Regions from separate parts of the Pseudomonas sp. ASL8 genome, predicted to be linked through region 3. Evidence: predicted binding sites of a transcription regulator. Region 3 holds the regulator's gene; each other region holds the start of a gene.
The links. The regulator sigma-54, encoded in region 3, starts transcription at its own class of promoters, with help from an activator protein. The targets are predictions, from matches to a motif close to ANTGGCATNNANNTTGCTNT.

Region 1 (10,646 bases), 2.6 Mb from region 3:
TGCTGCTGGTCTTGCCAGCCATTACGGCGTTGTTGGTGGTGAACGTTGCATTTGGGGTCATGACGCGTGCTGCGCCGCAGTTGAATATCTTCTCTATCGGCTTTCCGCTGACGCTGGTGCTGGGCATGGTGATCCTGTGGATTACCCTCGGCGACATTCTCAATCAGTATCAGCCGTTGGCGGTGGAAGCCTTGCAGTTGCTACGCAGTCTGGTTAAGGCCCGCTGACATGGCTGAGAACGAGAATGGCCAGGATAAAACAGAAGACCCCACGGCCAAGCGGGTCAAGGAGTCTCGCGACAAGGGTGAGACGACCCGCTCCAAAGAGCTCAACACCCTGGTCATCATGATGGCGGGGGCAGGCGGATTGCTGGCGTTTGGTGGTCAGCTGGCGGAAATGATGCTCGAGTTGATGCGGATCAACTTCACGCTTCCGCGTGAAGTGATCATGGATGACCATTACATGGGGCTGTATTTTCTCAACGCTGGCAAGGCGGCGCTGGTGGCGATCCAGCCGCTGATGCTGACCATGGTTCTGGCGGCGCTCATCGGCCCTATCGCGCTGGGAGGCTGGCTGTTTTCTACTGACACAATGGTGCCCAAGTTCAGTCGAATGAACCCGCTGTCCGGGATCAAGCGCATGTTTTCCGTTCAGGCATTGGTCGAGCTGATCAAGGCATTTGCCAAGTTCTTCATCATTCTGATCGTGGCGTTGGTGGTGCTGTCCAAGGACAGGGGTGATCTGGTCTCCATCGCCCATGAGCCATTGGAGTTGGCGATCATCCACAGCGTGCAGGTGGTAGGTTGGAGTGCGTTATGGATGGCGTGCGGGTTGATCATTATCGCGGCGGTGGATGTGCCATTCCAGCTATGGGAAAGCCATAAAAAGCTGTTGATGACCAAGCAGGAGGTGCGTGACGAGCACCGAGACAGTGATGGGCGGCCAGAGGTCAAACAGCGGATTCGTCAGCTGCAACGTGAGATGTCCCAGCGCCGGATGATGACGAAGATCCCTGATGCCGACGTGATTATCACCAACCCGACGCACTTTGCCGTGGCGCTGAAATATGACCCCGAGCAGGGCGGGGCGCCAATGTTGCTGGCCAAGGGCAGTGATTTTCTGGCGTTGAAAATTCGAGAAATCGGCGCCGAGCACAACATCCTCCTCCTTGAATCGCCCGCTTTGGCGCGTTCGATTTATTACTCCACCGAGCTGGATCAGGAAATTCCTGCTGGCCTGTATCTGGCGGTGGCGCAGGTGTTGGCGTACGTCTATCAAATCCGCCAGCATCGCGCAGGCAAGGGCAAGCGCCCGGACCCATTGGGCGATATGCCGATCCCGAGCGATCTGCGGCGTGATTCATAAGCGCGCACACAAGTTTGCGCAGCGAACCCATAGTTGGAAAGCTTCTTGCACTGACCTCGCTACGTCGCTTGATGGCGTCAAAAGTTTGATTTAGCAGGCAGGAAAAGAATTGGTGGATCGCTCTCAATTAATCAACGCTGCACGCAGCAACCTGCTAGGCCTGGGTCGTGGGCAGTTGGGTGTGCCGTTGCTGCTGTTGGTCATGTTGGCAATGATGATGTTGCCGATGCCTCCATTTCTGCTCGATGTGTTTTTCACGTTCAACATTGCGCTGTCGATCGTCGTCCTGCTGGTCTGCGTGTACGCCCTGCGACCACTGGACTTCTCTGTATTCCCCACCATTTTGCTGGTTGCCACGTTGTTGCGCCTGGCGCTGAACGTGGCGTCGACGCGGGTGGTCATGCTTCACGGTCAAGACGGTCACGCCGCTGCCGGTAAGGTGATTCAGGCCTTTGGTGAGGTGGTGATCGGTGGCAACTACGTCGTCGGTATCGTGGTTTTCGCGATTTTGATGATCATCAACTTCGTCGTTGTGACCAAAGGTGCCGGGCGGATTTCCGAAGTGAGTGCCCGCTTTACCCTCGATGCGATGCCCGGCAAACAGATGGCCATCGACGCAGACCTCAACGCAGGCTTGATCGATCAGCCAGAAGCCAAACGCCGCCGTCTGGAGGTCGCTCAAGAGGCTGAGTTCTATGGTTCGATGGACGGTGCCAGCAAATTCGTGCGCGGCGATGCGATTGCCGGTCTGTTGATTCTGTTCATCAACCTGATTGGTGGCGTGGCCGTCGGTATTTTCCAGCACAACATGTCCTTCGCCGATGCCGGCAAGGTTTACGCGCTGTTGACCATTGGTGACGGTTTGGTGGCGCAATTGCCATCATTGCTACTGTCCACCGCTGCGGCAATCATGGTGACCCGAGCTTCCGGTTCGGAAGAGATGGGCAAGCAGATCAATCGGCAGATGTTTGCGTCCCCCAAGGCGCTGGCCGTGGCCGCAGGCTTGATGATAGTCATGGGGCTGGTGCCGGGCATGCCCCACCTTTCCTTTATCAGTCTGGGGCTGGTGGCCGCTGGAGCTGCTTATCTGCTCTGGAAAAAGCAGAACATGGTCAAGGTCAATGCGTTGCAAGAGGTTCAGCGCCAGCAGGACCTCTTGCCTTCACCAACGCGAGCTCAGGACTCAAAAGAACTCGGTTGGGACGATGTCACGCCGATCGACATGATTGGCCTGGAAGTGGGCTACCGCTTGATTCCTCTGGTGGATCGCAATCAGGGCGGTCAGCTCCTGGCGCGAATCAAGGGCGTGCGTAAAAAGCTTTCCCAGGAGTTGGGCTTTTTGATGCCGACCGTGCATATCCGCGACAACCTTGATCTGGCGCCCAGCGCCTATCGTCTGACACTGATGGGTGTGACCCTGGCTGAAGCCGAGATTTACCCGGATCGCGAACTGGCGATCAATCCGGGGCAGGTCTTTGGCACGCTCAACGGGATTACCGCCAAGGACCCAGCGTTCGGTCTGGAGGCGGTGTGGATCGAAGTCAGCCTGCGCAGCCAGGCGCAATCGCTCGGTTACACCGTGGTGGATGCCAGCACGGTGGTGGCGACTCACCTCAATCAGATTCTGTACAAACATTCTCATGAGCTGATTGGCCATGAAGAAGTTCAGCAATTGATGCAGTTATTGGCCAAAAGCTCGCCCAAACTGGCCGAAGAACTGGTGCCAGGTGTCCTTTCGCTCTCGGCATTGCTCAAGGTGTTGCAGGCGCTGCTTTCCGAACACGTCCCTGTCAGGGATATCCGCAGCATCGCAGAAGCCATCGCGAACGCGGCACCTCGGAGTCAAGATACTGCCGCGCTGGTCGCTGCGGTGCGTGTCGGGCTGTGTCGCGCTATCGTCCAAAGCATTGTAGGGGCTGAGCCGGAGCTGCCTGTCATCACCCTTGAGCCAAGATTGGAACAAATATTGCTAAATAGTCTTCAGAAGGCTGGTCAGGGTCAGGAAGAGGGCGTTCTTCTCGAGCCAAGCATGGCTGAAAAGCTCCAGCGTTCGTTGATTGATGCTGCCCAGCGCCAGGAAATGCAGGGTCAGCCAGTGATTTTGTTAGTCGCAGGCCCGGTTCGCGCCATGCTGTCACGATTTGGACGGTTGGCTGTACCGAACATGCATGTTCTGGCGTATCAGGAAATTCCTGACAATAAGCAAGTCACCATCGTCGCGACTGTCGGGCCCAACGGCTGAGGTAGTGAGTCATGCAAGTTAAGCGTTTTTTCGCCGCCGACATGCGTCAAGCCATGAAACTGGTTCGTGATGAGTTGGGCGCTGACGCCGCTATCATTGGCAACCGGCGGATTGCCGGTGGTGTAGAGCTGACTGCTGCCCTGGATTACAAACTTTCCGCGCTGGCGCCGCGTGTGCCGAACATTGAACTCGAAGACGAGTTGCGCAAAACCCAATCGCGCATCGTCTCGGCTCAGGCTGAACTCGGCACCCGTGGCGACAGTGATTCATCGATCAATCGCCAGCTTTACTCCGGCCTGCCGTTGACCGCTGGAGACTCGCACATCGAGCCTACGTTCAGCGAGCCGCCACGTCCGGCCGCTCCGGCCCCATCCGCTGAGCCCGTCGCCGGGCATCATGCTTACGAGTCCATGCGGTTTGAATTGAACGGCCTGCGCGAACTGCTTGAAGTGCAGCTTGGCTCGCTGGCCTGGAATCAACTGCAGGGCAGCCGGCCGCAGCAAGCCAACCTGTGGCGCCGCCTGCAACGCATTGGCCTGTCGGGTCCGTTGTCGCGGGACCTGTTGGCAATGATTACTGATATTGAAGAACCCCGTCAGGCGTGGCGCATGTTACTGGCCCACCTGGCACGGATGATCGTGACGCCCGACGTCGAACCTCTGGAAGAGGGTGGGGTGATCGCCATGGTCGGTCCGGCCGGCATGGGCAAGACCACGACGCTGGCGAAACTGGCCGCGCGGTATGTCTTGAAATATGGTCCGCAAAATATTGCACTGGTGAGCATGGACAGCTATCGGATTGGTGCCCAGGAACAACTGAAAACCCTGGGACGTATTCTCAATGTGCCGGTCACTCATATCGATCCGGGCCAGTCGCTTGGCCAGGCGCTAGAGCCATTGGTACGCAAGCGCGTGGTCTTGATCGACACCGCCGGCCTGCAGGCCAGCGATCCAGCACTGCGTCTGCAGCTGGAAAGCCTCGCCGGGCGTGGTATCAAGGCGCGTAATTATCTGGTGCTGGCAACAACCAGCCAGAAACAGGTCCTTACTGCGGCATACCACAGCTACAAACGCTGCGGTCTGGCCGGCTGCATTCTCACCAAGCTGGATGAAACCGCCAGCTTGGGTGAGGTGTTAAGCCTGGCAATCAGTCATGAATTACCGGTGGCCTATCTGACGGATGGGCCACGGATACCGGATGATTTGCACTTGCCGCGCCGGCACCAATTGGTGAGTCGAGCGGTCAGTGTGCAAATGCAGGAAGAGCCGAGCGAGGAAGCTATGGCGGATATGTTCGCGGATCTTTATCACAGCCCGAACAAAAGGGTTGGGTAAAGCAAGACACTGGAATGTACCTACATCATGGTCTGCCTTGCTTTGTTCTCTCAACGAACTCGCAGTCAGTAATGTGGCCTCGGTCTAAGCAACACAAGGTAAAGAAATAACATGGGCAGCATGCATCCCGTACAGGTTATCGCGGTGACCGGTGGCAAAGGTGGCGTCGGCAAGACCAACGTGTCAGTGAATCTATCACTGGCTCTGGCTGAGCTCGGTCGGCGCGTCATGCTGCTGGATGCCGACCTGGGTCTGGCTAATGTCGATGTGTTACTCGGCTTGACCCCCAAACGTACCCTCGCCGACGTTATCGAAGGACGCTGCGAGCTTCGCGACGTGCTGCTTCAGGGCCCAGGCGGGATTCGTATCGTGCCGGCTGCGTCCGGCACCCAGAGCATGGTTCACCTGACGCCAGCACAGCATGCCGGGCTGATCCAGGCGTTCAGTGATATCGGCGATAACCTCGATGTGCTGGTGATTGACACAGCCGCGGGCATCGGTGAATCGGTCGTCAGCTTCGTGCGCGCTGCCCAGGAAGTATTGCTGGTGGTGTGTGATGAGCCGACCTCGATCACCGACGCTTACGCGCTGATCAAGCTGCTCAACCGCGATTACGGGATGAACCGCTTCCGGGTGCTTGCCAACATGGCACAAAGCCCTCAGGAAGGCCGCAATCTGTTCGCCAAGTTGACCAAGGTCACTGATCGCTTCCTGGATGTCGCCCTACAATACGTCGGCGCCGTGCCTTACGACGAATGCGTGCGCAAAGCCGTGCAGAAGCAGCGCGCTGTGTATGAAGCGTTCCCGCGCTCGAAGTGCTCCCTGGCATTCAAAGCCATCGCGCAGAAAGTCGACACGTGGCCGTTGCCGGCCAACCCGCGCGGGCATCTGGAATTTTTCGTTGAGCGGCTCGTACATCCAGCGAGTGCAGGACCGGTGCTATGACAGCCAGCGGCTATCGCATGTACAGCAAGGCGTCAAAAGACTCCCAGTACGAGCTGATCGAGCGTTATGCGCCGCTGGTCAAACGCATCGCTTATCACCTGCTGGCGCGTTTGCCAGCCAGTGTGCAGGTCGAGGACCTGATCCAGGCAGGCATGATTGGCCTGCTGGAAGTCTCGACCAAGTACGACGCCACCAAGGGTGCGAGTTTCGAGACCTATGCCGGGATTCGTATTCGTGGCGCCATGCTCGATGAAGTGCGCAAGGGCGATTGGGCCCCGCGTTCGGTGCATCGCAATACACGCATGGTCAGTGACGCAATTCGGGCAATTGAAGCTAAAACCGGTCGTGACGCTAAAGATCACGAAGTTGCGGCCGAACTCCAATTGAGTCTCGATGATTATTACGGGATTTTGAATGACACCTTGGGCAGCCGACTGTTCAGTTTCGACGATCTGTTGCAGGACGGCGAACATGAAGGGCTGCACGAGGACGGCGCAAGCGCTCACCTTGAGCCGTCGCGCGATCTGGAAGATGAACGCTTCCAGGCCGCGTTGGCAGATGCGATAGCCAATTTGCCGGAGCGTGAGCGACTGGTATTGGCGCTGTACTACGACGAGGAGCTGAACCTCAAGGAAATTGGTGAAGTGTTGGGGGTCAGCGAGTCGCGGGTCAGCCAGTTACACAGCCAGTGCGCAGCTCGTTTGCGAGGGCGTTTGGGGGAATGGCGAGCGCGTTGACAGACAGTGCGTGGCCCTTGGTGGTTTCGCGCTATCTGCAGGCCGGCTGTGCAAAGCGTTGCGTGCGAAGAAGATAAGACTAGGCAGGAGCCGGTCAGTCAGGGTCCTGTAAAGCCTGCTGTGCCAGCGTCCCGACCTGTTGATTTACCAAGCTCGTCGTCGTTTTCGTGCAGCCGTTGTGTGCTGCGCCGGTTTTTGATTGAACAGCGTATTCAGGTGCTGAATGCGTTAAAGACTGCTTGGAGGTCGAATTGAACAAGAACATGAAAATCCTCATCGTTGATGACTTCTCAACGATGCGGCGGATCATAAAAAACCTGTTGCGTGACCTGGGGTTTACCAATACGGCTGAAGCGGATGACGGGACTACCGCGTTGCCGATGCTGCAAAGCGGGAGCTTCGACTTTTTGGTGACTGACTGGAACATGCCTGGCATGTCCGGCATCGATCTGTTGCGTCATGTGCGTGCAGATGAACGCCTCAAGCATCTACCGGTGTTGATGGTAACGGCTGAAGCCAAGCGTGATCAGATCATCGAAGCCGCTCAGGCTGGTGTGAACGGTTATGTGGTCAAGCCTTTCACGGCTCAAGTGCTGAAAGAAAAGATCGAAAAGATCTTCGAGCGCGTCAATAGCTGATGTTTGCCGCGAGGGCTCTATGGAGCACACAGAATCGTCATCGGGCGACTTTGAGTCGACCCTGAAAAAACACGCACACGAGTTGGTCGATAGCCTTGAAAAGGGCCGGTTCGGCGATGCGGCGCAACTGATTAACGAGCTTAACAAGGCCCGCGACAGCGGCCTGTATCAAGAAGTCGGCAAACTTACCCGCGAACTGCACAGTGCGATCGTCAACTTTCAGATTGACCCGAACACGCCGCAAGCCGAAGAAGTCTCGCAGATCAATGATGCTACCGAGCGGCTGTCCTATGTGGTCAGGCTGACTGAGGCAGCGGCCAACCGCACCATGGATCTGGTGGAACTCAGTACACCGTTGGTGAACGGAGTTGGCGCCGAGGCTGCAGCCCTGAGTGCCGATTGGGGACGCTTCATGCGTCGCGAAGTCGGTGCTGAAGAATTTCGTGAACTGGCCCGACGTGTCGATGGTTTTTTGACGCGCAGCGAAAAGGAAACCCGGGAAGTGTCGGGCCACCTCAACGATATTTTGCTGGCTCAGGATTACCAGGACCTTACCGGTCAGGTGATCAAGCGCGTGACCCAGTTGGTTACGGAAGTTGAAAGCAACCTGCTCAAGCTGGTGCTGATGGCCAGTCAGGTCGATCGCTTTGCCGGGATCGAACATGACCATCAATCGATGCGCGCAGAAAAAGAACAAGAAAAACATCTGTCTCAGGGTGAAGGTCCGCAGATTCATGCCGATAAGCGTGATGACGTTGTGTCCGGACAGGATGATGTTGACGATCTGCTATCCAGCCTGGGCTTCTAGGTCGGTTGATGGTTAATTTTAGGGAGCACCCCAATGAGCTTCGGCGCCGATGAAGAAATCCTTCAGGATTTTCTGGTAGAGGCCGGCGAGATTCTCGAGCTATTGTCCGAGCAGCTGGTCGAGCTGGAAAGCCGACCAGATGATGCGGAATTGCTCAATGCAATTTTTCGCGGTTTTCACACTGTAAAAGGGGGCGCCGGCTTCCTCCAGCTCCATGAGCTGGTGGAGTGCTGCCACATCGCCGAGAACGTCTTCGACATCCTGCGCAAGGGTGAGCGGCGGGTCGACTCGGAATTGATGGACGTGGTCCTTGAAGCATTGGATGCGGTCAATGGCATGTTCACTGAAGTGCGTGAGCGCACTACGGTGACCCCGGCCACGCCCGAATTGCTGGCTGCATTAGCACGACTGGCAGCGCCAGCATCTGCCGATGAGATCGCTGCGGCAGCGCCCGTCAGCGTCGAAGAGCCACCTGCTGAGGCTGCAGGCGACATCACCGATAACGAATTCGAACAACTGCTCGATTCGCTCAACGCCGTCAAGGCGCAAGCGGCCGCGTCAGCCGCTGCGCCCGCGGCGGTTGCGATGCCTGCTATTGACCCCAATGCCAGCGACGAGATCAGTGATGCTGAATTCGAATCGCTGCTTGATCAGTTGCACGGGAAAGGCCAGTTCGCCGCCGATGCCGCGCCTGTTCAGGCTGCGCCTGTGGCAACCGCGGCAGCGAGCAATGAGATCACCGACGACGAATTCGAAGCACTCCTCGATCAGTTGCACGGAAAAGGTTCGTTCGTAGCCGATGCACTGGAGCCTGCGGTACTGGCTCCAGTGGCCGTCGCCAAGGCGCCTGCAAGTGCTCCGGGCGGCGATCAAATCTCCGATCACGAATTCGAAGCGTTGCTTGATGAGCTGCATGGCAAAGGCAAGTTTGAGCCTGATGCCGTTGTGGCAGCGGTTGCTCCAGCGCCAGTCGTGGCTAAAGCCGCCGTGGTTAAGGCGTCTGCGCCTGCGCCGGCCAAGGCTATTGCTGCAGCCCCAGCCCCGGCCAAAGCGCCGGTGCCGGTGCCGGAGAAGCACGCGGCGTCTGAAGCCGAAACCACGGTGCGGGTCGACACTGCACGCCTCGACGAAATCATGAACATGGTCGGCGAGTTGGTGTTGGTGCGTAACCGCCTGGTTCGTCTGGGCCTCAACAGTGGCGACGAAGCCATGTCCAAGGCGGTGTCGAACCTTGACGTGGTCACGGCTGATCTGCAGACCGCGGTGATGAAAACCCGCATGCAGCCGATCAAGAAGGTCTTCGGGCGCTTCCCGCGTCTGGTCCGCGACCTTGCACGTCAGTTGAAGAAAGAGATCAATCTGGAACTGGTCGGCGAAGAAACCGACCTGGATAAAAACCTGGTCGAGGCGCTGGCCGATCCGCTGGTCCACTTGGTACGCAACGCCGTCGACCACGGCATCGAAACCCCGGAAGAGCGTGACGCGGCGGGCAAGCCTCGGTGTGGTCGTGTGATTCTGGCGGCCGAACAGGAAGGCGACCACATCCTGCTGTCGATCTCCGATGACGGCAAGGGCATGGACGCCAACGTGTTACGTGCCATCGCCGTGAAGCGTGGGGTGATGGACAAGGACGCTGCGGATCGCTTGAGCGAAACCGATTGCTACAACCTGATCTTCGCGCCGGGCTTCTCGACCAAGACCGAGATTTCTGACGTGTCCGGACGCGGCGTGGGCATGGACGTGGTGAAAACCAAGATCGCCCAACTCAATGGCTCGATCAACATCTACTCGACCAAGGGCCAGGGGTCGAAGATCGTCATCAAGGTGCCGTTGACCCTGGCGATCATGCCGACCCTGATGGTGATGCTGGGCAATCAGGCTTTTGCCTTCCCGCTGGTCAACGTAAACGAGATTTTCCACCTCGACCTGTCGCGGACCAACGTCGTCGACGGCCAGGAAGTGGTCATCGTGCGCGACAAGGCTTTGCCACTGTTCTATCTCAAGCGTTGGCTGGTCGCCAAGGCCGCTCACGAAGAGCAGCGCGAAGGTCATGTTGTGATCCTGTCGGTCGGCACGCAGCGTATCGGTTTTGTCGTCGATCAGTTGGTGGGCCAGGAAGAAGTCGTCATCAAGCCGCTGGGCAAAATGCTTCAGGGAACACCGGGTATGTCGGGCGCCACCATTACCGGTGACGGTCGAATTGCCTTGATTCTCGATGTACCAAGCATGCTCAAGCGTTACGCTGCACGGCGTATTTGATTCTGGGGCTGCGGGCCGCTTTTGGTGCCCGCAGCACCTAATGGAGTGTTTATGGCAGTCAAGGTCCTGGTGGTGGATGATTCAGGTTTCTTCCGCCGCCGCGTCTCGGAAATTCTTTCTGCGGACCCGAATATCCAGATAGTCGGCACGGCGACTAACGGCAAAGAAGCCATCGAGCAAGCGCTGGCGCTGAAGCCCGATGTGATTACCATGGATTACGAGATGCCGATGATGGATGGCATCACGGCAGTGCGTCACATCATGCAGCGCATTCCGACACCGGTCTTGATGTTCTCCTCGCTGACCCATGAAGGTGCC
Region 2 (10,646 bases), 670 kb from region 3:
GCCGATGCCGAAGACGTGTACATCCGGGCCGCGCAATTGCCAAACCTGGATGTGGTCGGCGTCGACTGCCATATCGGCTCGCAACTGACCAGCCTGCCGCCGTTCCTTGATGCACTGGATCGCTTGCTGGCGCTGGTCGATCGCCTTGGCGATTGCGGCATTCACTTGCGTCATCTGGATCTGGGCGGCGGTCTGGGCGTGCGTTATCGCGACGAAGAGCCACCGCTGGCCAGCGACTACATCAAGGCTGTGCGTGAGCGCCTTGACGGTCGCGACCTGGCACTGGTGTTCGAACCCGGTCGCTTCATTGTGGCCAATGCCGGCGTACTGCTGACCCAGGTTGAATACCTCAAGCACACCGAACACAAGGATTTCGCCATCGTCGATGCGGCAATGAACGACCTGATTCGTCCGGCGCTGTATCAGGCCTGGATGGACGTGAGCGCGGTTCGCCCACGCGACGGCCAGCCACGCACTTACGACATCGTCGGACCGATCTGTGAAACCGGTGACTTCCTGGCCAAGGAGCGCGAAATGGTGCTGGCCGAGGGTGATTTGCTGGCTGTGCATTCGGCCGGGGCTTATGGTTTCGTCATGAGTTCCAACTACAACACCCGCGGCCGCGCCACTGAAGTGTTGGTCGATGGCACCGAAGCGTTCGAAGTGCGCCGCCGCGAGACCGTGGCAGAGCTGTTTGCTGGCGAAAGCCTGCTGCCGGAGTAACCCCATGCTGCTGCGTTTTACCAAGATGCACGGTTTGGGCAACGACTTCATGGTTCTGGACCTGGTCAGCCAGCACGCGCACATTTTGCCCAAGCACGCCAAACAATGGGGTGACCGCCACACCGGGATCGGCTTCGACCAACTGCTGCTGGTCGAAGCGCCGAGCAACCCGGAGGTCGATTTCCGTTACCGGATTTTCAATTCCGACGGCTCCGAGGTTGAGCAGTGCGGCAACGGCGCGCGCTGCTTTGCCCGCTTCGTGCTGGACAAACGCCTGACCACCAAGCGCCAGATTCGCGTGGAAACCAAAAGCGGCATCATCGAACTGGACATCCGCAGCGACGGTCAGATCAGCGTCAACATGGGCCCTCCCCGGCTGATTCCAGAAGAAATTCCGTTTCAGGCCGACGAGCAGGCGCTGAGCTATCCCGTCGAAGTCGATGGCCAAATCATTGAGCTTGCCGCAGTATCGATGGGCAATCCACACGCAGTTTTACGTGTCGAAGACATCAATAATGCGCCCGTGCATGAGCTTGGGCCGAAGCTGGAGCATCACCCGCGCTTTCCGGCCCGGGTCAATGTCGGCTTCTTGCATGTGGTTGATCGCCAACGCGCGCAACTGCGCGTCTGGGAGCGTGGCGCCGGGGAAACCCAGGCCTGCGGTACCGGGGCTTGCGCAGCGGCGGTGGCGGCCATCAGTCAGGGCTGGATGGATTCGCCCCTGTTGATCGACCTGCCTGGCGGGCGCCTGTCCATTGAGTGGGAAGGCCCAGGCCATCCCGTGATGATGACGGGTCCTGCAGTGCGGGTTTACGAAGGACAGGTTCGTCTATGAGTGAGCAAATCCGATGACCGATCAGCCTCAGATTTCAGCCGAAAAGCCCAGCGAAGCACCTGCCGACAACGCAGCGCCAGCCCTTGAGGCGGAGGCTATCGCCGCTTATTTGCGTCATCACCCAGAGTTCTTCGTTGAACACGAAGAACTCTTGCCAGCCTTGCGCATCCCGCACCAGCGCGGCGATACCGTGTCACTGGTCGAGCGCCAGCTCAAACTGTTGCGCGACCGCAATATCGAGATGCGCCACCGCCTTTCGCAACTGATGGACGTGGCTCGCGACAATGATCGGCTGTTTGACAAGACCCGTCGCCTGATCCTGGCGTTGATGGACGCCAGTAGCCTGGAAGAAGTGGTCATCGCCGTGGAAGACAGCCTGCGCCAAGAGTTTCAGGTGCCCTTCGTCAGCCTCATTCTGTTCAGCGACAACCCCATGCCCGTGGGCCGCTGGGTCAGCAGTGCCGACGCGCAGAAAGCCATCGGCGGTCTGATCTCGGGCGACAAGACTGTCTGCGGCGCACTGCGCGAGCACGAGCTGACCTTTTTGTTCGGCCGCGAACAAGGCGAACAAATCGGCTCAACCGCCGTCGTCGCCCTGATTCATCAAGGCCTGCATGGCGTTTTGGCCATCGGCAGCCGCGACCCGCAGTACTACAAAAGCTCCGTCGGCACGCTGTTTCTCAGCTATATCGCTGAAGTATTGGGCCGGGTGTTGCCGCGCTTCACCCAGTCACTACGCTCGGTTCGCTGACCATGGAAAGGCAACTGGACGCTTACTGCACGCACCTGCGCAGTGAGCGCCAGGTGTCCTCCCATACCCTGGAAGCCTACCGCCGCGATCTGAGCAAAGTCCTCGCCTTTTGCGAAAAACAGCAGCTGAGCAGTTGGTCGGCGCTGGATATTCAGCACCTGCGCAGCCTGATCGCCCGTCTGCATCAGCAAGGCCAGTCCTCACGCAGCCTGGCACGCCTGTTGTCAGCGGTTCGCGGCCTATACCGTTACTTGAACCGCGAAGGTCTGTGCGATCACGACCCGGCCAACGGCTTGTCGCCACCCAAGGGCGAGCGCCGCCTGCCGAAGACCCTCGATGCCGATCGCGCCCTGCAATTACTCGACGGTGCGGTCGAGGACGACTTTCTGGCTCATCGCGATCAAGCGATCCTGGAACTGTTCTACTCGTCGGGCCTGCGTCTGTCGGAGCTGACCGGGCTCAATCTCGAACAGCTTGATTTGAGTGACGGATTGATTCAAGTCCTCGGCAAAGGCAGCAAGACCCGCGTGTTGCCAGTGGGCAAGAAGGCCCGTGAAGCCCTGGAAATATGGTTGCCGTTGCGCGCACTGGCCAATCCGGAGGACGATGCGGTATTCATCGGCCAGCAAGGGCGTCGTCTGGGACCCCGGGCGATTCAGTTGCGCGTGAAAGCGGCGGGCGAACGCGAGCTGGGGCAAAATCTGCATCCACACATGCTTCGCCATTCGTTTGCCAGCCACTTGCTCGAGTCTTCACAAGATCTACGCGCGGTGCAGGAGCTGCTCGGCCACGCCGACATCACCACCACGCAGATCTATACGCACCTGGACTTCCAGCATCTGGCCACGGTTTACGACAGCGCCCATCCCAGGGCCAAACGCAGCAAGGGCACTGATCATGATTAAACTGATTACCTTCGACCTCGATGACACCCTGTGGGACACCGCGCCGGTGATCGTCAGCGCCGAAGCCGTGCTGCGCGACTGGCTGGCCGAACACGCGCCGAATCTCGGCCCGGTGCCGGTGGAGCATCTGTGGGCCATACGCGCACGACTGGTCGAGGCCGACCCCACGTTCAAGCACCGAATCAGTGCGCTGCGTCGACGTGTGCTGTTTCATGCGCTGGAGGAGGCTGGCTACGCCCATGCCCACGCGCAGGAATTGGCCGACAAAAGCTTCGAAGTCTTCCTGCACGCACGGCATCAAATCGAGATATTCCCCGAGGCTCAGCCGACGCTGGAAATTCTCGCCAAAACCTACACGCTGGGGGTTGTGACTAACGGCAATGCCGACGTCCGCCGCTTGGGGTTGGCTGATTATTTCGCGTTCGCCCTGTGTGCCGAAGAGCTGGGCATCGGCAAACCCGACCCGGCCCCCTTCCTTGAAGCGCTGAAGCGCGGCAAGGTCGACGCCAGCGCAGCCGTGCACATCGGCGACCACCCCGGCGACGATATCGCAGGGGCGCAGCAGGTTGGTTTTCGCGCCATCTGGTTCAATCCCGCAGGCAAAGCCTGGGAAGCCGACAAGCCGCCTGACGCCGAGATTCAAAGCCTGATGCAATTGCCGGAATTGTTGGCGAGTTGGGGCTGAGAGCAATTTTCAGACAAGAAAAAGCCCGCGGCGACAGCGGGCTTTTCTTTGTTCGATAAACGACCGTTTAGATAGGTCGGCTACCGTACTTGTTGTCAGGCTTCTTCGGCGGATCAGCAACCACGTTGGGCTCCACCTCGACAACCTTGCCGCCTTTGGAGAGGAACTCTTCCATCGCACGGGCCAGAGCGTCGCGCTCTTTGTTCTTGGCTTCTACGCTCGGCAGTTCATCCACCGAGACAGCGGCCTTGGCTTTACCCTTGGTGGGAGTGACCGAGGCTTCGCCGCTGTCATCAGCGTCGGCGCCATCGTCTTCGGCAGCAGCAGCGAGCTCCTCACCGTCCTCTTCACCTTCCAGATCGTCTACCATTTCATCGTTGTCATCGTCGCTCATGTTCTACCTCATGACTTGCGAAAGCAGATTAGTTATAGCCCAGCTACGCCCACTGTCGAAGGCTGCCGGAAAAAAATCAACGACCGCTGAAAATCAGTGGTCATGCCTCATCACCGTACAAGGTGGCGAGGACTCTGCGAGCACCGCCAACATCTCGATGCTCACCCAGATAAACACCTTGCCAGGTACCCAGCGCCAATCGCCCCGCCGTGACCGGCAAACTCAACTGGCAGCCAAGCAAACTGGCCTTGAAGTGCGCAGGCAGGTCATCGGGGCCTTCGTCGTCATGTTCATATACGTCCATACCCTGGGGCACCAGACGATTGAAAAAACGCTCGAAGTCACGACGCACAGCCGGGTCGGCATTCTCGTTGATGGTCAACGAGGCCGAGGTATGCTGTAGCCACAGATGCAATAGACCGACCCGACAAGTGCGCAGCTCAGGCAAGCCTGCCAGTATCTCGTCGGTTACCAGATGAAACCCGCGAGGCCTTGCTCGCAGAGTAATCAGCGTCTGTTGCCACATACAGTTCTCCACGCTTCGGCGCGCATTCTAACGCGCTGGAGAAAAAAACAAAGCGCGTAATGGACCACCTTTTGTGTAAGCCGCCGCCCAAGAGCAAACAACCCTCTCCATCCTGCGTGTATCGACAAACTTCAGACAAAAAAATGCCCGGTCGCCCGGGCATTTTTTATGCGTCGACTTACAGGTTGTAGCCACGTTCGTTGTGCAGCGCAAGGTCGAGGCCGACAGCCTCTTCCTCGTCAGTGACACGCAGACCCATGACCATGTCCAGGACCTTGAGAATGACGTAGGTCACAATCGCGGTGTAGATGATCGTGAAGCCTACGCCTTTGCACTGGATCCAGACCTGTGCAGCGATGTCGGTCACGGTGCCGAAGCCACCCAGGGAAGGCGCTGCGAACACACCCGTCAAGATCGCGCCGAGGATACCGCCGATACCGTGTACGCCGAAGGCATCCAGGGAGTCGTCGTAGCCCAGTTTGCGTTTGAGGCTGGTGGCGCAGAAGAAGCAGACTACGCCCGCAGCCAGACCGATCACCAGGGAGCCCATCGGGCCAACGGTACCGGCGGCAGGGGTAATGGCAACCAGACCGGCAACCACACCCGAAGCGATGCCCAGGGCACTTGGCTTACCGTGGGTCAGCCATTCAGCGAACATCCAGCCCAGTGCGGCAGCAGCGGTCGCAATCTGGGTCACGAGCATTGCCATACCGGCAGTGCCGTTGGCCGCAGCAGCGGAGCCAGCGTTGAAGCCGAACCAGCCTACCCAAAGCATTGCCGCGCCGATCAGGGTGTAACCCAGATTGTGCGGAGCCATTGCGGTGGTCGGAAAGCCTTTACGCTTGCCCAACACCAGGCAGGCAACCAGACCCGCAATACCGGCGTTGATGTGAACCACAGTGCCGCCAGCGAAGTCGAGAACACCCCAGTCCCACAACAGACCGCCAGGACCGCTCCAGACCATGTGCGCAATTGGCGCATAGACCAGCGTGAACCAGATGCCCATGAAGATCAGCATGGCGGAGAACTTCATCCGCTCAGCGAACGCGCCGACGATCAGCGCAGGGGTGATGATGGCGAAGGTCATCTGATAGGTGATGAACACTGCCTCAGGGAACAACGCGGCCGGACCCGTGATGCTCGAAGGCGTCACACCGGCAAGGAATGCCTTGGACAGGCTGCCGAATATGGAGTTGAAGTTGACGACGCCCGCTTCCATCCCCGTTGTATCGAACGCAATGCTGTAGCCGTAAACGACCCACAGAATGCTGATCAGACCGGTAATGGCGAAGCACTGCATCATTACAGAAAGAATGTTTTTCGACCGAACCATACCGCCGTAGAACAGCGCCAGGCCGGGAATGGTCATGAACAGCACCAACGCCGTCGAGGTCATCATCCAGGAAGTGTCGCCGGAATTGAGGACAGGCGCAGCCACTGGGTCTGCCGCCATGGCCAGACCAGGGATTACAAGGGACAACAGGGCTCCTAGCCCTGCGAATTGACGCAGAGTCATATTGTTTTACTCCTGGGGCGTTGGGTTTGGCGGCTTAGATTGCGTCGGTATCGGTTTCGCCGGTACGGATGCGAATGGCCTGTTCCAGATTGACCACGAAGATCTTGCCGTCACCGATTTTGCCGGTGTTGGCAGCCTTGGTTATCGCCTCGATCACTCGATCCAGATCCTTGTCATCGATCGCAACATCGATTTTTACCTTGGGCAGGAAGTCGACTACGTATTCCGCGCCGCGATACAGCTCGGTGTGACCCTTTTGCCGACCGAAGCCTTTGACTTCAGTGACAGTGATGCCTTGCACGCCGATCTCCGACAGTGACTCGCGCACGTCATCCAATTTAAACGGCTTGATGATGGCAGTGACTAGCTTCATGAAACTTTCTCCCGAATTGGTGGACTTGCCCCAGGAAAACAAACCCGACTCAAGTCTAAGCGCAGTGCCTGGCTTTGTAACGTGTCGGTCGCCTTAACAGCCCCGATCAACCCCAGAAAACCGCTTCTGACGAAACACTTCCCCGCTTCGCCTGCCGCACTGCAATCGTCACAGCGACTGCATCAGTGCATGGGTCATATGCCACTAAGCAGAAAGCTTGCCATCTCGTGAAATCTCATTGAATACAGGGCCTTGGCCAAGAATCACTTTCCCGGCCACCGATTGCGGCGATCAGGACGCACAACAACAGTGCGCATGCGCCCGCCCCCATGCGCGAAAAGCGTGCAGAAAGGGCGATCTGAATTGACTATAGACGCTGCGTGATATACTGCCGCCCATCTGTTTCCGGAACCCTGACCATGCTCGCGCCCAAAGCCTTCCTCGACGCCCTGAGTGGCCACGCCTCTCGCTTGTTCAACGGCGAAACGCCTGTCCCGCGCAACGAATTCGAAACCCAGTTCAAAGCCCTGCTGCAAAGCGGCTTCAGCAAGCTTGATTTAGTGAGTCGCGAAGAGTTCGACAGCCAGATGACCGTCCTCGCCCGCACCCGCGCCCGCCTTGAAGCGCTGGAAGCAAAAGTGGCCGAGATGGAAGCGAAACTGACGCCACCGGCGGAGTAACAGCCGCGCGACTTCTGGACGTTCACCGTCCAATCCCGGTGGGAGCGAATTCATTCGCGAATAAGACTACGCGTCCCGATTGCCCCCACACGGGACTATCCACTCACACCCTGTATCGATTCCCCTCCCCAGCTTCCCCTCGAATTCCCGCAGGATGCGGTTCTTCAGACATCAAGGAATGATCATGTCTCTCGCCATCGTGCTCAGCCGCGCTCAGGTGGGTGTGGAAGCGCCCGCCGTAACTGTCGAGTGCCATCTGGCCAACGGCCTTCCTGCGCTGACGCTGGTGGGCTTGCCTGAAGGTGCAGTCAGGGAAAGCAAGGATCGGGTCCGCAGTGCCATCCTCAATTCCGGCCTCGAATACCCTGCCCGCAGAATCACCCTCAATCTCGCACCGGCCGACTTGCCCAAAGACGGCGGCCGCTTTGATCTGGCGATTGCCCTGGGTTTGCTCGCCGCCAGCGGGCAACTGCCCGCTCACGCGTTGCAGGATGTCGAATGCCTGGGTGAATTGGCGCTCTCTGGCGCTATAAGGCCGATACAGGGTGTTTTGCCTGCCGCGCTGGCCGCGCGTGCCGAGAGCCATACGTTGATCGTGCCTGCGGCCAATGCCGAGGAGGCGTGCCTGGCGTCCGGGTTACGAGTGATTGCAGTCAATCATCTGCTGGAACTGGTGGCGCACTTCAATGGCCGGACGCCTATTGTCCCCTACGTATCCAGCGGCCTTTTGCACCTGAGCAAACCCTATCCGGACTTGAGCGAGGTGCAAGGCCAGACTGCCGCCAAACGCGCATTGCTGGTAGCGGCGGCGGGCGCGCACAATCTTCTTTTCAGCGGGCCTCCCGGCACCGGCAAGACACTCCTCGCCAGCCGTCTGCCAGGCCTGTTGCCGCCACTGGATGAGCATGAAGCCCTGGAAGTCGCCGCGATTCAGTCGGTCGCCAGCCAGAGCCCTCTGACCAGTTGGCCACAGCGACCCTTTCGGCAGCCCCACCATTCCGCCTCAGGTGCCGCGCTGGTGGGTGGCGGCAGTCGTCCGCAACCCGGCGAAATCACCCTCGCCCACCATGGCGTGCTGTTTCTCGATGAGCTGCCCGAGTTTGATCGCAAAGTGCTGGAGGTGCTGCGTGAGCCACTAGAGTCGGGCCATATCGTCATCGCCCGTGCCCGCGACCGGGTGCGCTTCCCGGCGCGCTTTCAGTTGGTGGCCGCGATGAACCCCTGCCCTTGCGGCTATCTGGGTGAGCCCAGCGGTCGCTGTCGTTGTTCCACCGAGCAGATCCAGCGCTACCGCAACAAGCTCTCCGGCCCGCTGCTGGATCGAATCGACCTGCACCTGACCGTCGCCCGCGAAGCCACGGCGCTCAATCCGGCCCCCCACATCGGCGACGACACCGCCAGCGCCGCCGCCCTCGTGGCCCAGGCCCGCGACCGGCAACAACGGCGCCAAGGCTGCGCCAACGCCTTTCTCGACCTGCCGGGTCTGCGCAAACACTGCTCGCTGTCCAGCGCCGACGAAAACTGGCTGGAAACCGCCTGCGAGCGTTTGACCCTGTCACTCAGGGCCGCACACCGCTTGTTGAAAGTGGCAAGAACGCTGGCTGATCTGGAGCAGGTCGATGCGATTGGGCGCAGTCATCTGGCCGAGGCGTTGCAGTATCGGCCGTCGAGTAATTAATGGGGTCACACGCAGAATAAGAGTCGCACGCTACTGGATTTTCGGCGAACCATAGATCTGCTTCTGGCCGCCAGGCCGTAGGAGCGCGCTTGCCCGCGATCGACTACGTAGCGGTCGTAAAAGTGCTTGGTTTCATTGGCCCCTGAAGGCCGTGCCGACCTTTTCGCGGGCAAGCCCGCTCCTACAGGAGATCAACGTTTGGCTGAAAATTAAGTTTTCGGTGAACACAAACCTTGTATCACCGAAACCGATTGACCTCTTTGCGCAAATCCGCCGCCAGCTCGTCGAGTTCTTTCGCGGTGACAGCCAGATGGGAGACGACTTCGCGCTGTTCGCTGTTGGCCAGGGCGATGCTTTGCAGGTTGCTGCTGAGCAAGGTAGCGGTGCTGCTTTGTTCTTGGGTGGCGGTGGTGATGGCCGCGAATTGTTCGCCCGCGGAGCGGCTTTGTTCGTCGATCCGGGCCAGAGCAGCCGCGACTTTTGCGTTGCGCGAGAGGCCTTCCTGCATAAGCGCGTTGCCCTGTTCCATGGTGCTGATCGCGTTACCGGTTTCTTGCTGAATGCTCACGATCATGCCTGAAATCTGGTCGGTCGCCTGACGGGTGCGCAAGGCCAGATTACGCACCTCATCCGCTACCACCGCAAAGCCACGGCCCTGCTCGCCAGCACGCGCGGCTTCAATCGCGGCGTTGAGAGCCAGCAGGTTGGTCTGCTCGGCAATCGAGGTGATGACGCCGACGATGCCGCCGATTTCCTGAGAACGCTGGCCCAAGGTATCAATCACCGTGGCCGTGCCTTTGAGCGAGGACGCGATTTGCTCAAGGGACGCCGAGGCCTCATCCATCGAGGTACGACCGATGCGCGTCTGCTGAGCGTTCTCCTGCGCCAGGCGCTCGGTGCTGCCCATGTTGTCGGCGATATTCAATGAGGTGGCGCTGAACTCTTCCACGGCGCCAGCCATGCTGGTGATCTCCCCGGACTGCTGCTCCATGCCGTCGTAGGCACCGCCCGACAAGCCGGACAGCGTCTGAGCACGGCCACTGACTTCCTGTGCCGCGCTGCGGATGTGCGCGACCATGTTCGACAAGGCTTCACCCATCTGATTGAAGCTGCGTGCCAATTGACCGATTTCATCGTGACTGGAAACATTCAAACGCGCGCTCAGGTCGCCGGCGCCCAGGGCTTCAGCCTGACGAACCAGATCCGACAGCGGTTGCAACTTGCGGCGCAGCAGCCAGATCGCTGCACCGACCGCGATCAACATGGCCAGCAAGCTGCCGATTGCCAATTGCGTGCCGACGCTCCAGGTCACGGCGCTGATTTCGGTTTTTGGCATGCTCGCAAACACTGCCCACGGGCCGCCAGCAAAGGGCACGGCGACGGTATAGAAATCTTGCGTGCCGTCACTCCAGAAATGACCTGTGCCTGGGCGCTTGACGAAATCGGCCAACGTTTGCGTTGCCTGATCCAGTGCCTTGACCCCGGCAGGCGCCACCAGCCAGCGATTCTGCTCATCCAGCAGGGCCAGCGAACCCGTCGTGCCGATGCGGAAATTCTTCAGGTTCTCGAGTTGGGTATTT
Region 3 (10,646 bases):
ATTCAGTCTGACGATGCGCAACTCGATGACAAGCAGGGCATTGCCACCTACAAAGGCAATGTCATCATCACCCAAGGCTCGATGAAGATCACCGGCAACACCGTGACCATCACCCGGACACCAACCGGTGAAGTCGACGTATTCACCGCCGTCGGCAATCTTGCTTACTACGAACAGAAACCTGCCGTCGACAAGCCTATCGTTCAAGCGTACGGCGTGACCATCCAGTACTTCGCCGCCCTCGACCGGATCATCCTGATCGACAAGGCCAAGGTCATCAACGACGGCAATACGTCCGAAGGCGAGAAAATCGTCTATGACACGGTGAAACAGATCGTCAATGCCGGCCGCGCCAACGGCGCCAAGGTGACGGCACCACGTCCGCGAATCGACATGGTCATCCAGCCGAAAAACAAACCTGCACCGCAGAAGGCTCCGTAATGGCGACGCTTAAAGCCCAGCATCTGGCTAAAAGCTATAAGGGTCGTCAGGTTGTGCGTGATGTCAGCCTGTCGATCGAGAGCGGGCAGATCGTGGGACTGCTGGGCCCTAACGGCGCGGGCAAAACCACCTGTTTCTACATGATCGTAGGGTTGGTCCAGGCCGATCAGGGCCGCGTCTTGATCGACGATCAAGACGTCAGCCATCAACCCATGCACGGTCGCGCACGCGCCGGGATCGGCTACCTGCCGCAGGAAGCCTCGATTTTCCGCAAGCTGTCGGTTGCCGATAACATCATGGCGATCCTCGAGACCCGCAAGGAACTCGACCGCACGGCACGTCGCAAGGAGCTGGAAAGCCTGCTGCAGGAGTTCCACATCAGCCACATACGCGACAACCTGGGCATGAGCCTGTCCGGTGGTGAACGCCGCCGTGTGGAAATCGCTCGCGCCTTGGCGACTTCGCCAAAATTCATCCTGCTTGATGAACCGTTTGCCGGTGTCGACCCCATTTCCGTCGGCGACATCAAGCAAATTATTTATCACTTGAAAGCCAAGGGCATCGGCGTACTGATCACCGATCACAACGTACGTGACACCCTGGATATTTGTGAAACAGCTTACATCGTCAACGACGGGCAACTGATCGCTGAGGGTGATTCAGAAACCATTCTGGCTAACCAACTGGTTAAAGAGGTTTACCTCGGCCATGAATTCCGCCTGTAAGTTCTGCGGTGTTTCGCTCTTCATCGGCGACGGACGCTAGGGTGCAGTGCTAACAAGAACATTAATTGTCATCACACCCTAGGCAAACACTTAGGTTTCAGGCATATAATTTGCTTAAGCTGGCGCTTCGGCGCCCTGTAGTGGATGGCGCATGTGCGCCGGCGAATAAGGTGTTAAGCCCCTGCCATGAAACCATCGCTAGTCCTGAGAATGGGCCAGCAGCTGACGATGACACCGCAGCTGCAACAGGCCATCCGCCTCCTCCAATTGTCGACCCTGGACCTTCAACAGGAAATCCAGGAAGCGTTGGAGTCGAACCCTATGCTGGAACGCCAGGAAGAAGGCGACGACTTCGACAATGCCGATCCGCTGGCCGACAACATAGAGAAACCCAATCCTGACGTGCAGGAACCCACCTACCAGGAGCCCGCCCCGACGGTGGACAACCTGGAAGAAGGCGACTGGAACGACCGCATCCCCAGCGAGCTGCCCGTTGATACCGCTTGGGATGACGTGTATCAGACCAGTGCCAGCAGCCTGCCCAGCAGCAACAACGATGATGACGAATGGGACTTCACCACTCGCACATCGGCCGGCGAGAGCCTGCAAAGCCATCTGCTGTGGCAATTGAATCTGGCACCCATGTCCGATACTGATCGATTGATCGCTGTCACGCTGATCGACTGCATCAACAATCAGGGCTACCTGGACGAGTCGCTTGAGGAAATCCTCGATGCCTTTGATCCGGAAATGGATGTCGAACTGGATGAAATCGAAGCGGTACTGCACCGTATCCAGCAATTCGAACCCGCAGGTATCGGCGCTCGCAACCTGAGCGAATGCCTGTCGCTGCAATTGCGTCAGCTCCCCGCGAAAACGCGCTGGCTGGCCGAAGCACAACGCTTGGTCGGAGACTTCATCGACCTGCTTGGCAGCCGCGACTACGCTCAGCTGATGCGGCGCATGAAGCTCAAGGAAGACGAGCTGCGCCAGGTCATTGAACTGGTGCAAAGCCTTAACCCGCGCCCCGGCTCGCAAATCGAGTCCAGTGAGGCCGAATACGTCGTGCCCGACGTGATCGTGCGCAAAGACAATGAACGCTGGCTGGTAGAGCTCAATCAAGAGTCCGTGCCCCGCCTGCGGGTCAACCCGCAATACGCAGGGTTTGTCCGCAGGGCCGACACCAGCGCTGACAACACCTTCATGCGCAATCAGTTGCAGGAGGCCCGCTGGTTCATCAAGAGCCTGCAGAGCCGCAACGAAACGCTGATGAAAGTGGCCACACAGATCGTCGAGCACCAGCGCGGCTTCCTTGAGTATGGCGACGAAGCCATGAAACCCTTGGTTCTGCATGACATCGCCGAAGCGGTAGGCATGCACGAATCGACGATTTCACGGGTAACCACGCAAAAATTCATGCATACCCCGCGCGGTATTTACGAACTGAAATATTTCTTTTCCAGTCACGTAAGCACCTCGGAGGGCGGAGAGTGTTCGTCCACAGCCATCCGCGCGATCATCAAAAAACTGGTTGCCGCGGAAAATCAGAAAAAGCCGTTGAGTGACAGCAAGATCGCTGGTTTACTGGAGGCACAAGGCATTCAGGTAGCCCGACGCACTGTCGCTAAATACCGCGAATCACTTGGGATAGCACCGTCAAGCGAACGCAAGCGATTGATGTAAGGGTGGCCGTACGCCGTAGCGTTCCAGTGGTAGGCATTCAGGCCTGCCTCTTTATGTACTGGCAACGAAGGAGACGCTGTATGCAAGTCAACATCAGTGGACACCAATTGGAAGTGACCAAGCCCCTGCGCGAATACATCGAGCTCAAACTCAAGAAGCTCGAAGGGCACTTTGACAAGATTACCAATGTGCAGGTCACGATGGCGGTCGAGAAACTGAAACAGAAAATCGAAGCCACGCTGCACATCCACGGTGGAGAGGTGGTCGCTAACGCAGAACATGACGACATGTATGCGGCAATCGACCTACTCACTGACAAGCTGGACCGACAATTGCTCAAGCATAAGGAAAAGCAGCAGAACATCCTAAAGGGTGCGACAGCTCGCTAACACCCACAACCCATGATCCGACTTGAAAATATCCTGACTGCCGGCCGTTCACTTGTGAACGTGCCGAGCAGCAGTAAAAAAAATGTTCTTGAGCAAATTGCCAAGCTGATCGGCCGTGAAACGGAGCTCGATTCGGATTTGGTACTCACGAGTCTTATCGCCCGCGAAAAACTCGGCTCGACCGGCTTCGGTAATGGCATCGCTATTCCGCATTGCCGGCTGACGGGCTGTCCGATGCCCATCAGCGCCCTTTTACACCTCGACACCCCCGTAGACTTTGACGCCATCGACGGCAGGCCTGTGGACCTGCTTTTTGTGCTTCTGGTCCCGGAAGCTGCCACCGATGAACACCTGGAGCTGCTGCGCCAGATCGCCAGCATGCTCGACCGCGCCGATGTGCGCGACCGCCTACGCAGTGCCCAAAGCGATGAAGCGCTTTATCAGGTGGTACTGGACGTGCAGAACGGCCACTGATGATGCGCATGATCATCGTCAGCGGCCGATCCGGCTCCGGCAAGAGCACCGCGCTGGATGTACTGGAAGACAACGGTTTCTATTGCATCGACAACCTGCCTGCGGGCCTGCTCCCGGAGCTGGCCGAACGTGCCCTGATTCATACTGAGCTGGCTCAGCCGCTGGTCGCAGTCTCCATCGACGCGCGCAACCTGCCGAGCCATCTGTCGCGCTTTCCCGAATTGCTGGAAGAGGTCCGCAGCCGCCACATCCAGTGCGATGTGCTGTACCTCGACGCCGATGAAGAAACCCTGCTCAAACGTTTCTCTGAAACCCGTCGTCGCCACCCCCTGAGCAGCGCCAACCGCTCGCTTGCCGAAGCGATACGTGACGAGAGCAACTTGCTTGGGCCGATCATCGATCTGGCCGACCTGAAAATCAACACCACGCACCTGAACCTCTATCAGCTCCGTGACATGCTTAAACTGCGCCTGCTGAACAAGCCGGAGCCGGGCACTGCGTTTCTGGTTGAATCGTTTGGTTTCAAGCGTGGCATGCCAGTAGATGCTGACCTGGTATTCGATGTGCGCTGCCTGCCCAACCCCTACTGGAAGCCGGAGCTGCGCGAACTGTCCGGGCTCGACCAGCCCGTGGCCGATTATTTGGCGGCACAGCCGGATGTCGAAGAAATGTTCCAGGACATCTACACCTACTTGAACAAATGGTTGCCGCGCTTTGCGGCCAGCAACCGCGCCTACGTGACTATTGCCATTGGCTGCACCGGCGGACACCACCGATCCGTCTACCTGACCGAGCGCCTGGGTCAGGTCTTGCAACAATCTCTCAAGAACGTTCAGGTCCGCCACCGCGACCTCAGCTGAAAGGACCTTCATCGCGATGCCCGTTCGTCAAATCACCATCATCAACAAGCTTGGCTTGCACGCGCGCGCCGCCGCTAAATTCGTCGGCGTCGCCGGAAGATTCCCCTGCCAGATCAGAGTAGGTCGCGCGCCCGACAGCATGGTCGACGGCAAAAGCATCATGGCCGTAATGATGCTGGCTGCAGGCAAAGGCACCGACATCCACCTGCACACAGAAGGTGAAGACGAGCAGGCAGCACTCGAAGGCTTGATCGAGTTGATCAACAACCGGTTTGATGAAGGCGAGTGACCGTATCAGTAAGCGATGAACCAAAGTGACTTATTCGCAGACAAGTCAGCGCCCACCTCGACCGAGTTTGCTGTGTGACAGTGCAACGTATTGAGGCCGCTCGTACATCAAGGCGTTTCATGCGGGGAGCATGAAGCGCCTTTTTTAATGCAGATCAGCTACCCGCAACCGTCATGCGTTCGATCAGCACAGAGCCTGTGCGGATATTGCTGCGCAGTTCGAGATCGCTGCCGACCGCGACGATCTGTTTGAACATGTCACGCAGGTTGCCGGCAATGGTGACTTCCTGAACCGGGAACTGGATTTCGCCGTTCTCGACCCAAAAGCCTGCCGCGCCACGAGAGTAGTCGCCGGTGACCATATTCAAACCACTGCCCATCAACTCAGTGACCAGCAAGCCGCGGCCCATGCGACGCAGCAGCGCTGTCTGATCTTCCACACCGTGGGTGACGAACAGGTTATGCACGCCGCCTGAGTTAGCGGTGCTCGGCAGACCCAGCTTGCGGCCTGAGTAAGTGCCCAGAACGTAGGACACTAAATCGCCGTTCTCCACGAAGGGCTTGGCATAGGTTGCCAGGCCGTCACCGTCGAACGCCGAGCTGCCCATGGCACGCATCAGGTGCGGCCGTTCGTCGAGGGTCAGCCATTCAGGGAACAGGCGCTGCCCCATCGCTCCTTCCAGAAAGGATGATTTACGGTACAGATTGCCACCGGAAATGGCGGACAGAAGATGACCGAACAAACTGCCCGCCAATTCCGCAGCGAACAACACCGGAACTTCACACGTCGGTACAGGACGCGCACCCAAGCGGCTGGCCGCGCGCTGTGCCGCACGACGACCAATGCTTTGCGCGTCCGCCAACAACTCGCCCTGGCGACTCACGTCGTACCAGTAGTCGCGCTGCATCTGCCCTTCGCCCTCGGCGATCATCACGCAGCTCAAGCTGTGGCGCGTCGAGGCAGAGCCGCCAACAAAACCGTGGCTGTTGCCATACACGCGACACCCTTGATGGGTGTTGAGCGTGGTGCCGTCGGCATTCTTGATCCGGCTGTCGGCATCGAACGCCGCCGCTTCACAGATCAAGGCACGCTCAATGGCTTGTTCCGGGGTGATATCCCACGCGTGGAACAGATCGAAGTCTGGCTGTTCTTTAGCCATCAGCGCAGCGTCGGCGAGGCCGGAGCATTCATCTTCGGAGGTGTGTTTGGCAATCGCCAACGCAGCCGCTACGGTTTCGCGAATGGCGTCAGCGCCGCTGGCGGAGGTACTGGCCGAGCCTTTGCGCTGACCGACATACAGGGTGATACCAAAGCCCTGGTCGCGGTTGAACTCGACGGTTTCCACTTCACGCTGGCGAACCGTGGTCGACAAGCCCTGCTCCAGGGACACCGCCACTTCACAGGCGCTTGCGCCCTGACGCTTGGCTTCGGCGATGATTTGCTCAACCTGTTCTTGCAGTGCAGGCAAGGCTTGCGGGCCTACGCTTTGAGCTGTACTCATGACTTTCTCCATCAAATTCTGCTTTCGGCACAGGCCGAATACCGACCGGGCCGGACAAGTGGCCCCTGACTGGTTATCATGGCGGCGTTTATTAGCGGACTGCCCCCATGGTTGATTCTTACGACGACTCCCTCGATGAGGGTAAAAGCAAAACTCAGGTCAAACGCGAGCTTCATGCTCTGGTTGACCTTGGCGAGCGCCTGACAACACTCAAGCCTGACTTGCTGGCGAAACTGCCCTTGACCGACGCGTTGCGCCGGGCCTTGGCCGAAGCGCCCAAGCACACCGCAAACATTGCGCGTAAACGGCATATCCTGTTCATCGGCAAGCTGATGCGCGATCAAGACCTGGACGCCATTTTGGTGTTGCTTGATCAACTTGATGCCTCCACTCGCCAATACAACGAACGTTTTCACGGTCTGGAACGCTGGCGTGATCGCTTGATCACAGGCACCGACGACGTAGTCGAGAAGTTTGTCGGCGACTATCCGGAAGCGGATCGTCAGCAACTGCGTTCGCTTATACGCCAGGCCCAGCATGAACTTGCCCAAAGCAAGCCACCTGCTGCCAGCCGCAAACTGTTCAAGTACATCCGCGACCTGGACGACATGAAGCGCGGCCTGCGCTAGTGTTCAAGCACCGAATGAGTCGCACCCTGCGATTCATTCGGTGCAGTCTTTCAGGAACCCGTACCGCCTACCGTGATCGCATCGATCTTCAAGGTCGGCTGACCGACGCCTACTGGCACTGACTGACCGTCTTTGCCGCAAGTGCCCACGCCGCTGTCCAGCGCTAGGTCGTTACCGACCATCGACACCCGACTCATGGCTTCAGGCCCGTTACCGATCAAGGTCGCCCCTTTGACCGGCGCAGTGATTTTGCCGTCTTCGATCAAATAGGCCTCACTGGTCGAAAACACGAATTTGCCGCTGGTGATATCCACCTGACCGCCGCCAAGGTTGGCGCAGTAGATGCCCCTCTTCACCGACGCGATGATTTCCTCAGGATCGCTTTGCCCAGCCAGCATGTAAGTGTTGGTCATGCGGGGCATCGGCAGGTGCGCATAGGACTCGCGACGACCGTTACCGGTACGCGCCACACCCATCAATCGAGCGTTGAGCTTGTCCTGCATGTAACCCTTGAGCACGCCGTTTTCGATCAGCGTGGTGCAGTGGGTCGGCGTGCCTTCATCGTCCACCGTCAACGAACCTCGACGACCGGCCAACGTGCCGTCATCGACAATCGTGCACAGCTTGGACGCCACCATTTCACCCATTCGCCCGCTATATGCCGAGCTGCCTTTGCGGTTGAAATCGCCTTCAAGGCCATGGCCGACCGCTTCGTGCAGCAGTACGCCGGACCAACCGGAACCAAGCACCACCGGCAACGTGCCGGCAGGTGCGGGGATCGCTTCAAGATTCACCAGCGCCTGACGTAACGCTTCACGGGCATAACCCATGGCACGGTCCTCCGTCAGGAAATACCGGTAATCGGTGCGCCCGCCACCGCCATGCCCGCCTCGTTCGCGTCGGCCATTCTGCTCGACGATGACGCTGACATTAAAACGTACCAGCGGACGCACATCCGCCGCCAGGCTGCCATCGGTGGACGCGATCAGAATCCGCTCCCACACCCCGGCCATGCTGACCGTGACCTGCTGAATACGTGCATCCAATGCTCGCGTGGCAACGTCGATGCGCTTGAGCAGCTCGACCTTTTCCGCGCGCGTCATCACGTCCAGCGGGTTGTCCGGCGCATACAACTGGGCCACATCCTGCGTGGTGAATGCTTGCACCCGGCCTTCCTGCCCGGCGCGGGAAATCGAACGGGCAGCGCGCGCGGCAAGGCTCAATGCCTCAGGGGTAATCGCATTGCTGTAGGCAAATCCGGTTTTCTCACCCGATTGCGCCCGTACACCGACGCCCTGATCGAGGTTGAAACTGCCTTCCTTGACGATGCCGTCTTCCAACGACCAGGACTCGGAAATCTGCCCTTGGAAATACAGGTCAGCCGCGTCGATCCCGGGGCCAGCCAGCTCGCCCAGCACCGACTGCAAGCTGTCGAGGCTCAGGCCGCCAGGCGCTAAAAGGTGTTCGCTGACAGAGGACAAGTCGCTCATATTCACTCCGAGGTGTGCGCAGGCCGCAATGCGTCCCGCGAAAAAAATCGCCGGTGATCAGACACCGGCATCCGCGCCCGTATGGACGCCTGTTCATCGCTATCACGTTCGGCCAGCAGCACCGCTTCGCCCTGGGCCTGCTCAGCCAGCACGCGCCCCCAAGGGTCGATGATCGCGGCATGCCCGTAGGTTTCCCTTGGGCCGGGGTGCATACCCCCTTGCGCCGCCGCCAGCACATAGCACTGGGTCTCTATCGCGCGCGCCCGAATCAGAATGTCCCAATGCGCGGCGCCGGTGACGGCAGTGAAGGCCGACGGTGCAGTGATCAATTGCGCGCCCGCTTCACGCAGCGCGCTATACAACTCAGGGAAACGCAGGTCGTAACACACGCTCAAACCCAGGCGCCCCACGGGTGTATCGGCAACCACCACGTTGTCACCGTGGGCGTAATCATCCGATTCCCGATAACGACCCCGGTTGTCGGCCACGTCCACATCGAACAAATGCAGTTTGTCATAGCGCGCCACTTGCTCGCCGTGCTCATCGATCAGCAACGAACACGCGGTGACTTTGCCCTGCGGCCGATCAGCCGGTGGTAGCGGTAACGTGCCAGCCACTATCCATAATTTGAGGTCGCGAGCGGCCAGTTTCAACCATGGCAGGATCGGACCCTGGCCTTGAGCCTCGGCGCGACCGATATCGGCAACGTCGCGACGGCCCATGGCGGCAAAGTTTTCCGGGAGCACCGCAAGGCGCGCGCCGGACTCGGCAGCCTGTTCAAGCAAGCGGCGAGCCTGAGCCAGATTGGCCAGGACATCGCTCTGGCTGACCATTTGAACTACAGCAAAAGACATGGCGCGCTCCGGACAAGACATGCCACCACTGTACTCCATGGCGCGCTATTGAGGTTTTTCAAAGGGTTTGTCGAAGGTGATCTTGGGTTCTTTCCAGGGGCCTTCAACGCGGTATTGCACGCTGGCGAATCGCGCCACGCGGTCGCCCAGCAATTTGTCGACCAGGAACAAGGCACCACCAATGGCCGGCGCGCCAATGAGTAACGCCGCGATCGGCAAGTTATTGGTCACCGGCAATGTCACCAGAAGCTTGGCATCGACCCGGTCGTTGACCATGTCCAGCGTGCCCTCGAGCTCAAGATTGCTCGACGGCCCGGTCAGGGTGATCGGGTTTCGGGTCACATACACCCCGTCGCTGGAGACCAACAGCCCTTTGACCCGGTCGTAACTCAGGCCCTTGCCGAGCAAGTCCGAGAAATCCAGGCGCAAACGACGGCCGATGGAGTTGAAGTTGAGCAGACCAAACACCCTCAGGGCTTGTGCGCCCCCTTCCACTTCAACGAACTGACCGGAGCGAAGCGTCGCATCCAGGCTGCCCGAGTAACGCTTGACCCCTATCCAGGCCGGCGAACCGGGCCAACGGCCGTCGGCGTTCAGCTCGAACGTATCGCTGGTCACGGTCGGTGCAAACCCCCAGGCCTTCAATACATCCGCAAGGTTCTTGCCGCCGACACGGCCCTTGTACCAGCTACTGGTCGATCCCGGCGCGCCTTCCCAGCCACCGTCGCCCTGTAACAACATCCCCTTGAGACCCAGATTCAAATCGGAGAGCCGGACGCCCGCAGCGGTTGGCCTGGCTTTAAGCGCCCACGCTCCGACCAACTGATCGCCCTGGAACAGCTGAGAGACCTTGATATCCATCGCCGGAATTTGCCGTGGATCGACATCGACCAGTGGGTCCTTGCCATTCTCTACCACCGCCGCACTGGGATCAGGCGCAGGCAAACGCACATAGAGAAGGTCGATACCAATGGGGGCTGTTTTTGCGTCGGGCAGGTTGGCCGTGCCCTTGAGCAAGGCGCTGTCGACCGCCAAAGACCAGGAGGCGTCTTTTCGATTGAGTTGCACATCGACCTGATCGAGCGTGGCGCCCAGCGCACTCAATTTTCCGATCTGCAGGTTCGCGCTGCGCAGTAACTGCTTGGCGCTGCCGCCAGGATCATTGCCGGCATAGCGCTCGACCATGGTTTTCCATGGCGCGATGTCCAGCTCGGAGAGTGCCCCGCGTACTCTTAAACCTTTAGCGTCAGGAAGGACCGCACTGTTCTGACCGAGAAACAGCTCGCCCCGGCCTTCTGCGATATTGCCGCC

Region 1: a site for sigma-54 is predicted at 1,398-1,417, ahead of flhA (flagellar biosynthesis protein FlhA). Genes of this name have one in related genera too.
Region 2: a site for sigma-54 is predicted at 6,914-6,933, ahead of glnK (P-II family nitrogen regulator). Genes of this name have one in related genera too.

What each region holds. Positions count from the first base shown of each region.
Region 1 is NZ_CM155278.1:5,557,335-5,567,980, reverse strand. It holds gene fliR (flagellar biosynthetic protein FliR) at 1-227, shown strand, start outside; gene flhB (flagellar biosynthesis protein FlhB) at 229-1,365, shown strand; gene flhA (flagellar biosynthesis protein FlhA) at 1,478-3,607, shown strand; gene flhF (flagellar biosynthesis GTPase FlhF) at 3,619-4,941, shown strand; gene fleN (flagellar synthesis regulator FleN) at 5,053-5,886, shown strand; gene fliA (RNA polymerase sigma factor FliA) at 5,883-6,623, shown strand; gene AC1MEA_RS25505 (chemotaxis response regulator CheY) at 6,887-7,261, shown strand; gene AC1MEA_RS25500 (protein phosphatase CheZ) at 7,281-8,069, shown strand; gene AC1MEA_RS25495 (chemotaxis protein CheA) at 8,103-10,328, shown strand; gene AC1MEA_RS25490 (protein-glutamate methylesterase/protein-glutamine glutaminase) at 10,380-10,646, shown strand, end outside.
Region 2 is NZ_CM155278.1:1,795,569-1,806,214, reverse strand. It holds gene lysA (diaminopimelate decarboxylase) at 1-723, shown strand, start outside; gene dapF (diaminopimelate epimerase) at 728-1,558, shown strand; gene AC1MEA_RS08115 (DUF484 family protein) at 1,572-2,309, shown strand; gene xerC (tyrosine recombinase XerC) at 2,312-3,214, shown strand; gene AC1MEA_RS08105 (HAD family hydrolase) at 3,207-3,899, shown strand; gene sutA (transcriptional regulator SutA) at 3,967-4,293, opposite strand; gene AC1MEA_RS08095 (secondary thiamine-phosphate synthase enzyme YjbQ) at 4,394-4,819, opposite strand; gene AC1MEA_RS08090 (ammonium transporter) at 4,998-6,335, opposite strand; gene glnK (P-II family nitrogen regulator) at 6,370-6,708, opposite strand; gene AC1MEA_RS08080 (accessory factor UbiK family protein) at 7,128-7,388, shown strand; gene AC1MEA_RS08075 (YifB family Mg chelatase-like AAA ATPase) at 7,573-9,066, shown strand; gene AC1MEA_RS08070 (methyl-accepting chemotaxis protein) at 9,305-10,027, opposite strand; partial or broken gene AC1MEA_RS08065 (Cache 3/Cache 2 fusion domain-containing protein) at 10,160-10,646, opposite strand, start outside.
Region 3 is NZ_CM155278.1:2,467,667-2,478,312, reverse strand. It holds gene lptA (lipopolysaccharide transport periplasmic protein LptA) at 1-441, shown strand, start outside; gene lptB (LPS export ABC transporter ATP-binding protein) at 441-1,166, shown strand; gene AC1MEA_RS11305 (RNA polymerase factor sigma-54) at 1,353-2,849, shown strand; gene hpf (ribosome hibernation-promoting factor, HPF/YfiA family) at 2,930-3,238, shown strand; gene ptsN (PTS IIA-like nitrogen regulatory protein PtsN) at 3,251-3,712, shown strand; gene rapZ (RNase adapter RapZ) at 3,715-4,572, shown strand; gene AC1MEA_RS11285 (HPr family phosphocarrier protein) at 4,589-4,861, shown strand; gene pmbA (metalloprotease PmbA) at 5,016-6,362, opposite strand; gene yjgA (ribosome biogenesis factor YjgA) at 6,470-6,991, shown strand; gene tldD (metalloprotease TldD) at 7,042-8,481, opposite strand; gene AC1MEA_RS11265 (carbon-nitrogen hydrolase family protein) at 8,484-9,335, opposite strand; gene AC1MEA_RS11260 (YhdP family protein) at 9,381-10,646, opposite strand, start outside.